2 regions of the Calditerricola yamamurae genome follow, and region 1 is predicted to be linked to the other one. Evidence: riboswitches for the same ligand, from Rfam matches in the RefSeq annotation. Region 1 holds a riboswitch; the other holds the start of a gene.
What was found. A riboswitch is a leader RNA that binds a small molecule or an ion and turns the genes downstream of it on or off. The one in region 1 is predicted to bind cobalamin.
Positions count from the first base shown of each region.

Region 2: another riboswitch for cobalamin. It lies ahead of ACYQ0Z_RS06685 (ABC transporter substrate-binding protein); the one in region 1 lies ahead of cobJ (precorrin-3B C(17)-methyltransferase).

Region 1 is NZ_BAAIFH010000006.1:765,265-770,699, forward strand. Features, by position in the region: gene ACYQ0Z_RS10165 (sirohydrochlorin chelatase) at 1-209, opposite strand, end outside; gene cobJ (precorrin-3B C(17)-methyltransferase) at 277-1,905, opposite strand; cobalamin riboswitch at 2,257-2,447, opposite strand; gene ACYQ0Z_RS10175 (transglycosylase domain-containing protein) at 2,505-4,970, opposite strand; gene ACYQ0Z_RS10180 (ArsR/SmtB family transcription factor) at 4,967-5,329, opposite strand.
Region 2 is NZ_BAAIFH010000006.1:75,441-80,875, reverse strand. Features, by position in the region: gene cobT (nicotinate-nucleotide--dimethylbenzimidazole phosphoribosyltransferase) at 1-415, opposite strand, end outside; gene ACYQ0Z_RS06700 (cob(I)yrinic acid a,c-diamide adenosyltransferase) at 516-1,076, opposite strand; gene ACYQ0Z_RS06695 (heme ABC transporter ATP-binding protein) at 1,037-1,882, opposite strand; gene ACYQ0Z_RS06690 (FecCD family ABC transporter permease) at 1,901-2,920, opposite strand; gene ACYQ0Z_RS06685 (ABC transporter substrate-binding protein) at 2,944-3,924, opposite strand; cobalamin riboswitch at 4,176-4,361, opposite strand; gene ACYQ0Z_RS06680 (UDP-glucose dehydrogenase family protein) at 4,551-5,435, shown strand, end outside.

The sequences.
Region 1 (5,435 bases):
AGAAACCCCGTCTCAACAATGGGCACAGAAAGGCGCGAGGCCAAGGCGGCCGTGAACCGCAACAACTCGGCGTTGCCCTCCGGGTCACGGCTGCCATGCCCGACAAAGAGGACCGCCGTTTGCTCCGCCTTCGCCTGCGCCAAAAATCTCCGCGCCCCTTCCAAGCCCCCCGGCCGCTGCGGCGCCGCCCATGCCAGTGAATGGCTCATACGTTCCGCTCCTCCTTCCTCCGTAACCGTCCTGAGCCCATTGCCCCTCCGGGCTGCTCCGGCCCCCTTATTCCCCGCACACGGGCGCTTCGGCCTGGGCGGTTCCGACATCGGACTGCCAGCGGAACCCCGCCGCTCCCCGCCGCTTGAAGAACTTGTGGAAGCGTTCGCCGGGATGGGCATGGGTTCGGTACGCCTCCACGATGCGTGCCACCAGGTCGACCAGTTCTTCCGGCGGGATGCCCTCGGCCACCTTCTGCGCCGGGTGAGCGGTGCGGCCCACGGTCTTGCCCCCGAGAAACAGGTCGAAGGCTCCACGCCGGTAGACAATGCCGATGTCCTCTTGTATCGCGCCGTAGCAAGCCATGCCACAGCCGTTGAAACCGATCTTCAGCTCCTTTTCTACCGGCAGGCCCTCCAGGCGCCGGGCCAGCGCTTCGGCGTAGGGAATGGAATCCGCCCTTTTGCCGTCGCAAAAGTCACACGCCTTCACCCGCACCACGTTGCCGACGGGCAGCACACGCAGGCCCGCCGCCTCCAGCCGCCGGCGCACGGCTTCCCCATCCGGCACGTCGGCGAGGCGCAGCACGATGCAGTGGTCCGGCGTGTACACCAGTTCGCCCCGTTCGCCGGCCAGCTCGGCAAGGAGCAGGAGCTGGTGCGGCCTAAAGCGCTTGTTCGCTACACCCGGCGAAACGGCCATCTCCAGCACGGTACGCGGCTCGTCCGAAGCGGTGGTGAACGCTCCAGGTGATAACGCCACGGTTGCGGCGGAGCCGTTCGGTACCGTCGCGGCCGCGGCCTCCCGCGTTCCACCACCCGTCGCGTCCCGCTCCCCGCCGATACGGGCCTCCAGCGACCACGGTTCCGCCTCCGGTCGCAATCGCTCGTGGAGCGCGAGGGGCTGCTCGTCGCGGGAGAGGGTGTACTTGCGCTGGTACCCCCGCGGGGTGATCATCAGCCCCGCATGGACGAACGTGGTGGAATTGCCGATGATCACGGTGGTCAACATGCCGATGTCTTCGTCGAGCAGGTTTTCCAGTGTGGTGATCGCCACGCGCTGCCGCTGGCGGTAGGCGCTCTTCACCAGGCCCACCGGCGTATCGGGACGGCGGTAGCGGAGCAGGATGCGTTGCGTTTCCACAATCTGCCGGGTTCGTCGACCGCTCTTCGGATTGTACAGGACGATGACGAAATCGCCCTGGGCCGCCAGTTCCACACGCCGGGCAATCAGTGACCATGGCGTGAGGTGGTCGCTGAGGCTGATGCAGACGAAATCGTGCATCAAGGGTGCGCCGAGGAGCGAAGCGCACGACTGGGCGGCGGAAATCCCCGGGATGACTTCAACGTCGGGGTTCTCCCCCGGCCGCCAGCCTTCTGCCACCAGCACCTCAAAGATCAGCCCGGCCATGCCGTACACGCCAGCGTCGCCACTCGAGATGACGGCCACCGTCTTGCCTGCCTTCGCTTCGCGCACGGCGGCCCGTGCCCGGCTCACTTCCTCGGTCATCCCCGTGCGGATGATTTTCTGGTCAGCCAGCATGTCGCGAACCAGGTCAACGTAGGTGTTGTAGCCGATGACGACCTCGCTTTCCTCGATCGCCTGCCGCGCCCGTTCGGTCATGTGCGCACGGCTTCCGGGACCGAAACCGACGATAAGCAGCTTGCCATGTGAAGTTCCGCGTTCTGCCCTCATCTGCCCTCCTCCTTCCTCGCCGTCACACCCGGATTCCCGGTTTCCCGCTGCCACCGGTTAACCTCCAGGTGGCCCATGTTTTTCCTTTATGTTAAAAATCTTTACAAATAATTGATAATACCTAATCTTCCGTCGAACTAACCTGACCGCCGCTCCCACCTCTCGGCCGTCCACGCCGCCACACAAACGAAAGCGAGCCTATCCAACCGGGAAAGGTGGATAGGCTCGCAACGGATGCGCAAAACCGCACGTCCCACTCGATTGTTGCCCAGGCAACAACAAGCCGTGCTGCCCGCAACAAAGCCGGGCGTTGTCCCATGCGAGCACCTTTCCCTAGGATCCCGTAGGTTAAAGGTGCCGTCGAAGCAGGCAGGTCTCCTGGCTCGTGGATCCTCGCTCCCCGCGCCTTCCCGCGACCGTTGTCGCAGTGGCTGCTCGCGGTTCGCTCCCCACTCACAGTGGCGGGTCCGCGCCGGATTTGCACCGGACTTCCCTTTTCACCCGTCGCCGCAGCGACAGGCACCTGCTTCTACGCGCCTTCCTCTATCGTTGTCAACGCTGGATTGTATTCTCATCTTATCACGGAGCCGACCGCTTGTCTACCCGTGCGTGTCCTGCAAGACACGCGAATCCCTCGACCGTTCCGAGCGGCTTTCCCGAGATCCGCCGGTGCCCGTGCCCGGGGGTTGCGGCGGGTTTCCGGGCTTGGGCAACAATCCGCTCTTATTCTCCGGGGGAGTTGACGGCGGTTGATTCGGCGGTTGTTGGGGCTGCGTTTGACCGGGCGACCGACCCAGCCCCGGCGACGGTTGCCCCGGTGACGGCTGCAGATTGTCGCCCGGTTCTGCCGGTTGGTCCTCTTCTTGCAGCGGTTGATCGCTCGGCATCTCCGGCGCTGGCGGCTTCAAGGTGCCGTCCGGAGCCAAGAAGGGCGCGAGCGACAGCGTGATCGGCCCGGCTGGCGGCCCCTCTTTGTTGGTCTCCGGATTCACCGCCACCACTTCAAATCGGTATTCCGACTGTATGGTGGGCGTCTCGTACGACCATACGCCGCCACCGGTCTCGCCCCGTGCGATCCGCCGGCCATCGGACGTCAGCTCGTACACGCGATAGCGCACGCGCTTGTCGTCGAAGGGCGTCCAGCGCAGGGTGATGTGGACCGTGAGATTCGGCGTCACCTTGATCTCTCCGGTAAGGCCGCTTACCGGCTTGAGCGCCACGGGCGGATTCAGCGGCTTGGTGCCTTCCGGGCGCTTGAAGTCCTCCCATTTCGTTCCCCGCAGCGCCTCACGCATCACGGCCCGGAAAATGGGCGCCGCCGTTTTCCCCCCGTTAATTTCCACACCTTCTACGTTCTTGTCAAATCCGGTCCACACCGCCCCCACCCATGTCGGCGTATAGCCGACGAACCACGCGTCGCGGGAATTTTGCGTGGTTCCGGTCTTGCCGGCCAGCGGGCGGCCGAAGTAGGCAGATTTCCCCGTCCCGGAGCGAACGACCTCCTGCAGCATTTCCGTCATGTAGTACGCCGATTTGGGGGACAACACCCGGCGGGTATCCGGTTTGGCCTCCACGATCAGCTGTTCGTCGTGGCTGGTGATCTTCCGAATGGCGTGGGCTTCGGTCCATACGCCCCCGTTGGCCAATGCCGCGTACGCCTGCGCCATGTGCAGAGGCGAAACGCCGACACCGCTGCCCAATGCCAGGGAGTAATGTTCCGGGTTGGCGACGTTTTCCGGCAAGGGGAGGCCAAAGGCCCGACCATACCGATAGCCCGTCTCCACCCCGATCTGGTTCAGCAGCCACACGGCGGGTACGTTGATCGACATGCGCACGGCCTCGATCATCGTCACTTGGCCGCGGTACCTGCGGTCGTAATTCTTCGGCTGGTACTTTTGACGCCCAAAGGTCATCGGCTTGTCAGGCAACAAATCGTACGGCGACCAGCCCTCTTCAAGAGCCGGGGCATACACAACGAGCGGCTTGATGGCCGAACCGGGGTCGCGCTTGATGTCCACGGCGCGGTTCAGCCCTTTGCGCACGTAGTCGCGACCGCCGGCAATGGCGGCGATGCCGCCCGTCTTGGCATTCAGGATGACCATACTGGCCTGCAGCGGTTCCTTTTCGCGCTTTTTGTACCGGAACAGCGAGTCGTCGCTGAACTTCTCGTACACCACCCGCTGCATGCTCGGCACCAGGTTGGTATAGATGTGGTAACCGCCGCGAAGCAGCTCCTCTTCGGTAATGCCGTAACGCTTCTCGGCTTCCTCGATAATGTAGTCAAGGTAGGCGTTGTACGGCTCGCGCTCCTTCTTCGGCCTGACCACGTGGATGGGCTGCTGTTCGGCCTGTTTCCGTTCGGCCGGGGTGATATACCCCTGTTCCTCCATCAGCCGGAGGACGAGATTGCGGCGTTCCTTGGCCGCCTCGGGATTCTTAAAGGGGTTGTAGCGGTTCGGCGCTTTGGGCATGCCGGCCAACAGCGCCGCCTCGTCGAGGGTCAGCTCGGAGACATCTTTCCCGAAGTAGAGCTCCGAAGCGGCTTGCACGCCGTAGGCGCCGTTCCCAAAGTAGATGTAGTTGAGATACATCTCGAGGATCTCTTCTTTGGAGTAACGGCGTTCAATGGCAAAGGCCAAAATGGCCTCCTTCGTTTTTCGCAGCCACGTCTTCTCATACGACAAGAACGCGTTGCGCGCCAGCTGCTGGGTAATCGTGCTGGCCCCTTCCACCTTCTCCATGGCCAGAATGTCCTTGTACAGCGCGCGCATCACGCCCCACAGGTCGACACCGTAATGCTCGTAAAACCGGCGATCCTCCGTGGCAATGACCGCGTTTTTCAGGTGGTCCGGGATGCGGTCAAGGGAAACCTTCTCCCGGTTTTGCACGTACAAGCGGGCCACTTCCTTGCCGTCGATATCGTAGACCACCGACGCCTCGGCCGCGTCAAGCTGGCGTTCGTCGAGCCACGCGTTGCCCAAGGCGTAGACGGCCACCACACCGCCCGCCACAACCAAGAAACACGTCACCATGAGCGCCAATCCAATCAGGACCCAGCCCCTCACGGTTTCCCTCCTTTCGCGCCGTCCCGTTGTAACGCATTCGAACGGGGGCGCCCGATTTCCGGGGGGAACCCGCCACACATCTTCTCACCGGCCAACCACCGATCCAGGTGGTTCCGGAGATCGTAAAGCCGTTGGCGGTTGACCTCGTAACACACCCAGGTGCCCTGCTCCTGGGCCAAGACCAGGCCGCTTTCGCGCAAGATCTTCAGATGATGCGAGACCGTAGACTGTGCCAAGCCCAGGAGGGCCACCAAGTCACCGCAAAACCGTCGTTTGGCCAGCAACATGTCAAGGATGCACACGCGGATGGGATGGCCTAGCGCCTTGGCCAACTTGGCCACATCATCAATGGGTTCCACCCCGCAACCTCCCTTCTCGTTCGGTTGACGGCTCCACCGTATTCCATTCTGACACGAATTCCGCACACGGGCAATTGCCACTGGCGGTGACAAAAAAAGCGCCTGT
Region 2 (5,435 bases), 690 kb from region 1:
CCGTCCCGCAGCGAACCTTTCTTCGCACGAGGGCCGGGTGGTCAATGTCCGCAGCCACGCCCACGTCGATGCACACCACATCGGCCCCGGCCAGACGGGCCAGCGCGTTGATCGCCGCCCCGCCCGACAGGAAATTGCGCACCATCTGCGGTGTCACCTCGGGCGGGAACGCGCTGACCCCTTCCGCCACCACGCCATGGTCGGCGGCCATCACCACTACGGCCTTTTTGGGAAACGTGGCGTGCACCTCGCCCGCAATGCCGGCCAGGCGCACGGCGTAGGCCTCGAGCTGCCCCAAGCTGCCCGGTGGCTTGGTCAGCCGATCCAGTCGGGCTTGCGCCGCAGCCATCGCCGCCTCATTTAGCGGTTCAATTCGATTCAGAAGGGTTTGAAGTTTCGCTTCACTACGTATCATCGTCCCTTTCCTCTCCCCCTGACAACCTGGACAGGTCTCTCCGCCGCCCTTGCGTTGCCAGCGTCTCCGCCGTCCGTCTGCCATCGCGTGCGACGGCTCATCACAGCTCAAGACCGTACACCGCGGGAATCCCCCGGTCGTAGTAGTGCTTGCGCGATTCCATCACCGTGACCAGATCGGCCCGTTCCACAACGGCGGGGTGCACCGCACGGCCCGTCAGCACCAGGTGGGTATGGGCCGGCCGGTTGTCGATGAGCGCCAACACTTCGGCCAAGGGCAGCACATCGTCGACGGGAAAGCGTGTGATGGCCAGCGCGGTGTTGATCTCGTCCAAAACGGCCAGGTCGTAGGCACCGCTGTAGATCTTCTCCTTGGCCAGCGCCCACCCGCGGCGCAAGGCTTCCCGGTGGACCTCCGGCGTTTTGGTCCACGTAAATCCTTCCCCCAGCTGGTACATCTCGACCCCCGGCAGATATCGGACGGCCACCTGCTCGCCGGTAACGCGCTCCGGCGACTTGAGAAATTGCAGGAACAGAACCCGAAAGCCGCGCCCCACCGCTCGCAGCACCAGGCCGAGGGCGGCGGTGGTCTTCCCCTTCCCGTCCCCGGTGTACACCAGGGTCAACCCCTTGCCGCTCCCACGAAGGCTTTCCCCCGCCATCGGCTACCCGCCTCCTCTTCTGCTTCCTCCTCTTGTGCCGGCCGCACGAGGACCTGGGGTGCGCCGCATTCCGGATGGCGCACCACCAACGGCCGCATGCCGTAGACATCAGCCAACGTCGGCTCGGCCAGCACCTCCTCCGGCCGGCCGCGCGCCACCACGCGCCCCTCCACCAGCAACACCACCTCGTCGGCATAAAGCGCGGCCAGGTTCAGGTCGTGGAGCACCATCACCACGGTCAGCCCGTCCTGGCGTTGCCAACGGCGCACCCGATCGAGGAGGTGGACCTGGTGGGCGAGGTCCAAATGGGTGGTCGGCTCGTCGAGGAGCAACACCCGCGGCTCCTGGGCCATGACGCGCGCCAACGCCACGCGCTGGCGCTGGCCGCCACTGAGCCGGTCGACGGGCACATCGGCCAGGTGGCGCAGCTTCAGCTCATCGAGGACGCGCGCCACCACCGCCCGGTCGTATGCCGTCTCGCCGCGCAACGGGCGAAGATACGGGTGGCGGCCCATCGCCACCAGTTCGCGGACCGTAAAGGGGAACGGGGCAGCCGTTTCCTGCGGGAGCACGGCCATGAGGCGAGCCAGCTCCCGCCGCCGGTAGGCGCACACCGGCCGGCCGGCCACCCACACGCTCCCCCGGTCCGGCTCGTCCACGCCAGAAAGCACCCGGAGCAGCGTGCTTTTCCCCGCCCCATTGGGCCCGATCACCGCTACACATGCGCCGGCCGGGACCTCCAGGGAAACACCGCGCAGCACGTCTCGCCCGTCGTATGCTTTCCACACATCGCGCACCACAATCATTGGCACCGCTCCTTTCCGTCACCACCCGCGCCGGCTGCGCCGCAACAAGTAGGCGAAAAAGGGCGCTCCCAGTATCGCCGTCACCGCTCCGACGGGCAGCTCCGCCCCCGCCAGCACTGTACGCGCGAAGGTGTCGGCCCACAGCAGGACAAAGGCCCCCGCCAACGCCGACATCGGCACCAGCACGCGATGATCCGGCCCGACGAGCAGGCGCATCACGTGAGGCACAACCAGGCCGACAAACCCGATGATCCCGGATACCGACACCACAGCCGCCGTCATCAGCGAGGCCGCGAGAAGGATGTGCGTCTTGCGTCGCTCCGTCTCCACGCCGAGATGAGCGGCTTGCTCTTCGCCAAGGGTGAACACGTTGAGGTCGCGCGCCCAGAGGAGGAGCAATACAAACGGTACGAGCACATATGGCAAGGCGGCGGCAACCAGTATCGGATCGCGGTTAGCCAGGCTACCCATCAGCCAGTAGATGACGTTCGGCAGACGATCTGCGGAAAAGGCGAGGGCCAGCGTCAGCGCCGCACCGAGGAAGGCCTGCACCACCACACCGGCTAGCAGCGTCGTTTCCCGTCCCAGCCGCCCGCCAATGGCCCCCAGACGCAACGTGACGAGAAGGGCGGCCATCCCCCCGCCAAAGGCGGCCAGCGGCACGGCGAACAGCCCCAGGTGCGCCTGCGGCCAGCCGGTGAGCAGAACGAGCACCGCCCCAAGGGCCGCACCCGATGACACGCCCAAGATGTAGGGGTCTGCGAGGGGATTGCGCAGCACCCCCTGGTATGCCGCGCCGGCAGCCCCGAGGGCAGCCCCGACCAAGAGGGCCAGCATTGCGCGGGGCACGCGCAGGTTCCACACGATGGCTTGGGCCACCGCATCCCCCTCGGCCACGTGTCCGGTCACCTTGCCCCACAGCACCCGCCCAACGGTGGACAAGGGAAGGTCGACGCTGCCCAGCATCAAGCTGGCCAACAGGGACAGCAAGAGGGCGCCGCCCATCCCGGCCATCCACATCGCCTTATGCGCCCGCATGGCCCTTTCCTCTCAGCCGGCCCTCATTGGAACCGCTCGGGATAGAACGTCTTGGCCAGTGTCTCCACGCCGTCGAGAATGCGCGGGCCGGGACGGCTGATGAGGTCAGGGTCGAGGGCATACACGCGGCCTTCCTTCACCGCATCCACCACGCTCCATCCCGCGCGCTGCTTGGGCTTGTCCGCCGCGTTTGGGACGTAGTACCCGTACGTGACCACGATCACCTGCGGGTTTCGCTGGATGACCATCTCGGCGCTGATCTTCTGCCAGCCTTCCAGGTCGTGGGCGATGTTCTGCCCGCCGGCCAGCTGGATCAGCTCATCCAGGAACGTGTGCTTCCCGGCCGTGTACAGCTGGTCGGGGTCTGCCTCCACGTAAACGCGCACGCGTTCCTTTTCCGGAATGGCCTGAACCTTCTCACGAATGGCCTCTTCCTTCGCTTTCATGCGCGCGATGAGTTGCTGAGCTTCCTTCGTGCGGTTCGTGATCTTGCCCAGTTCGCCAATCACGCGATAGACATCCCTCAGGGACTGCGGATCATACAGGACCACTGTCAGGCCCGCCTTGCGCAGCGCATCCACGGTTTCCTTGTTGTGCGAGCCGAGCACCACGAGATCCGGCTTCAAGCTGAGGAGCTCTTCCGTCGGCGGGTTCAGGCCGTCTTGAAAGACGTGCTCCACCTTGTTCTGCACGTCGGGCGGGTAATTGTCCCACTTGGTGACGGCCACCACCTTCCCCTCCAGGCCCAGCGCAAACAGCGTCTCGGTGTGACTGGGCATCAACGAGACGATGCGCTGCGGCGCTTGTGGAACGGTCACCTTTGCCCCGCTGTCGTCCTGCACGGTGAGGGGATAGGTGACAGGCTTGCCGTCGATCCCCTCCTCGGCCGACTGCCCCGGTGCCGCCTGCTGCCCGGATTGGCACGCGGCAAGACCGACGATCAACAAGAGCAGGATAAAGACGAGGACAACGTTCCTTCCCCTGTAGTGCATCCCGCGTTGCATGGCGTTCCTCCTTCTCCCATCCAGGTCGGTATTTGGACAAAACAAAACCCCTTGCCCATACGGACAAGGGGACGTCGCCACCACAAACCAAACGGCACAAAAAGGCCGTCCGTTCCCGGCCTCCATTGCCACCGTACGCCAACGGCCACACTGCCGCCGCGCACCCATGGGCACCAACGGCAATGCCGCCGGTCAACATGGAACCGGGCGCGTCGCCATCGCGACGTCTGCACCCTTTCCGCGAGGGCTGCAGCGTCATGGGCAAATCGGCAGGTCTCCTGGCTCATGGATCCTCGCTTCCCGCGCCTTCCCATCCTCAGGTGGACAGTGGCATGATGCGGGTCGCTCCCCATTCACAGTGGCGGGACCGCGCCGGACTTTCACCGGACTTCCCTTTTCACCGCCGGGCAAGGCGGACCGATTTGCCTGCGCGCGTCGGTTGTCAACGGGACAGTTCCATTATAGACGACAGGCCCGGTCGTTGGCAACGAACGTTCCGAAGCCAGAGCACCTCGCCCCGGGAGTGGCATGCCGGGGTTCGTTTTCATATCGTAAGCATCGATCCGTTCATCCCAGCCGACGGATAACGCGGGTGGTGAAAACCCAACCCCAAAGGGGGAACCCGAATGAAGGTCTGCATGATCGGAGCCGGATACGTCGGCCTGTCTACAGCAGCCGTGCTGGCCGAGTTGGGACATGACGTCACCTGTGTGGACACGGACACCGAAAAAGTGGCCCAACTGGAACGGGGACGCCTTCCGTTTTACGAGCCGGGGCTCGACGAACTGGTCGCCCGCGCGCGCGAACAGGGGCGGATGGCGTTCACCGCAGATCTGCGCGGGGGGCTGGACGACGCGTCCGTTGTAATGCTCGCCGTTGGCACGCCGGCACTCCCCGATGGCCGCTGCGACCTGTCCTCCGTCTGGCAAGCCGTTGACACGTTGGCCCACACGCTGTCCCATCCGGCCACCGTAATCATCAAAAGCACGGTGCCCCCGGGCACTGCCGACCGGATCCGGCGTTATCTGGCCGAGGCCGGCCATGACGAGAATGCCGTTCACGTGGTGGCCAACCCCGAATTTCTGCGCGAAGGCTCCGCCGTAACGGACACCCGCCACCCCGACCGCATCGTCGTGGGCGTCACGTCCCGGGAGGCGCTGGCCCGCGTGCGCGCCCTGTACCGCGGGATCGAGGCCCCTTATGTCGTGACGTCGCCGACGGGGGCGGAGATGATCAAGTACGCCGCCAACGCCTTTCTGGCCACCAAGATCTCCTTCATCAACGAAATGGCCCGCATCTGCGACGCGTACGGGGTCACCATCGACGACGTGGCCGAAGGGATCGGGTTGGATTCGCGCATCGGCCGCGCCTTCCTGCGGGCCGGCCTGGGGTACGGCGGCTCCTGCCTCCCCAAAGACGTGGCCGCGTTGATCCACACCGCGCGGGACAAGGGAGTCGAACCGCTGCTCCTCCCCGCCGTGCAGCAGGTCAACGTCACCCAACCCGACGTG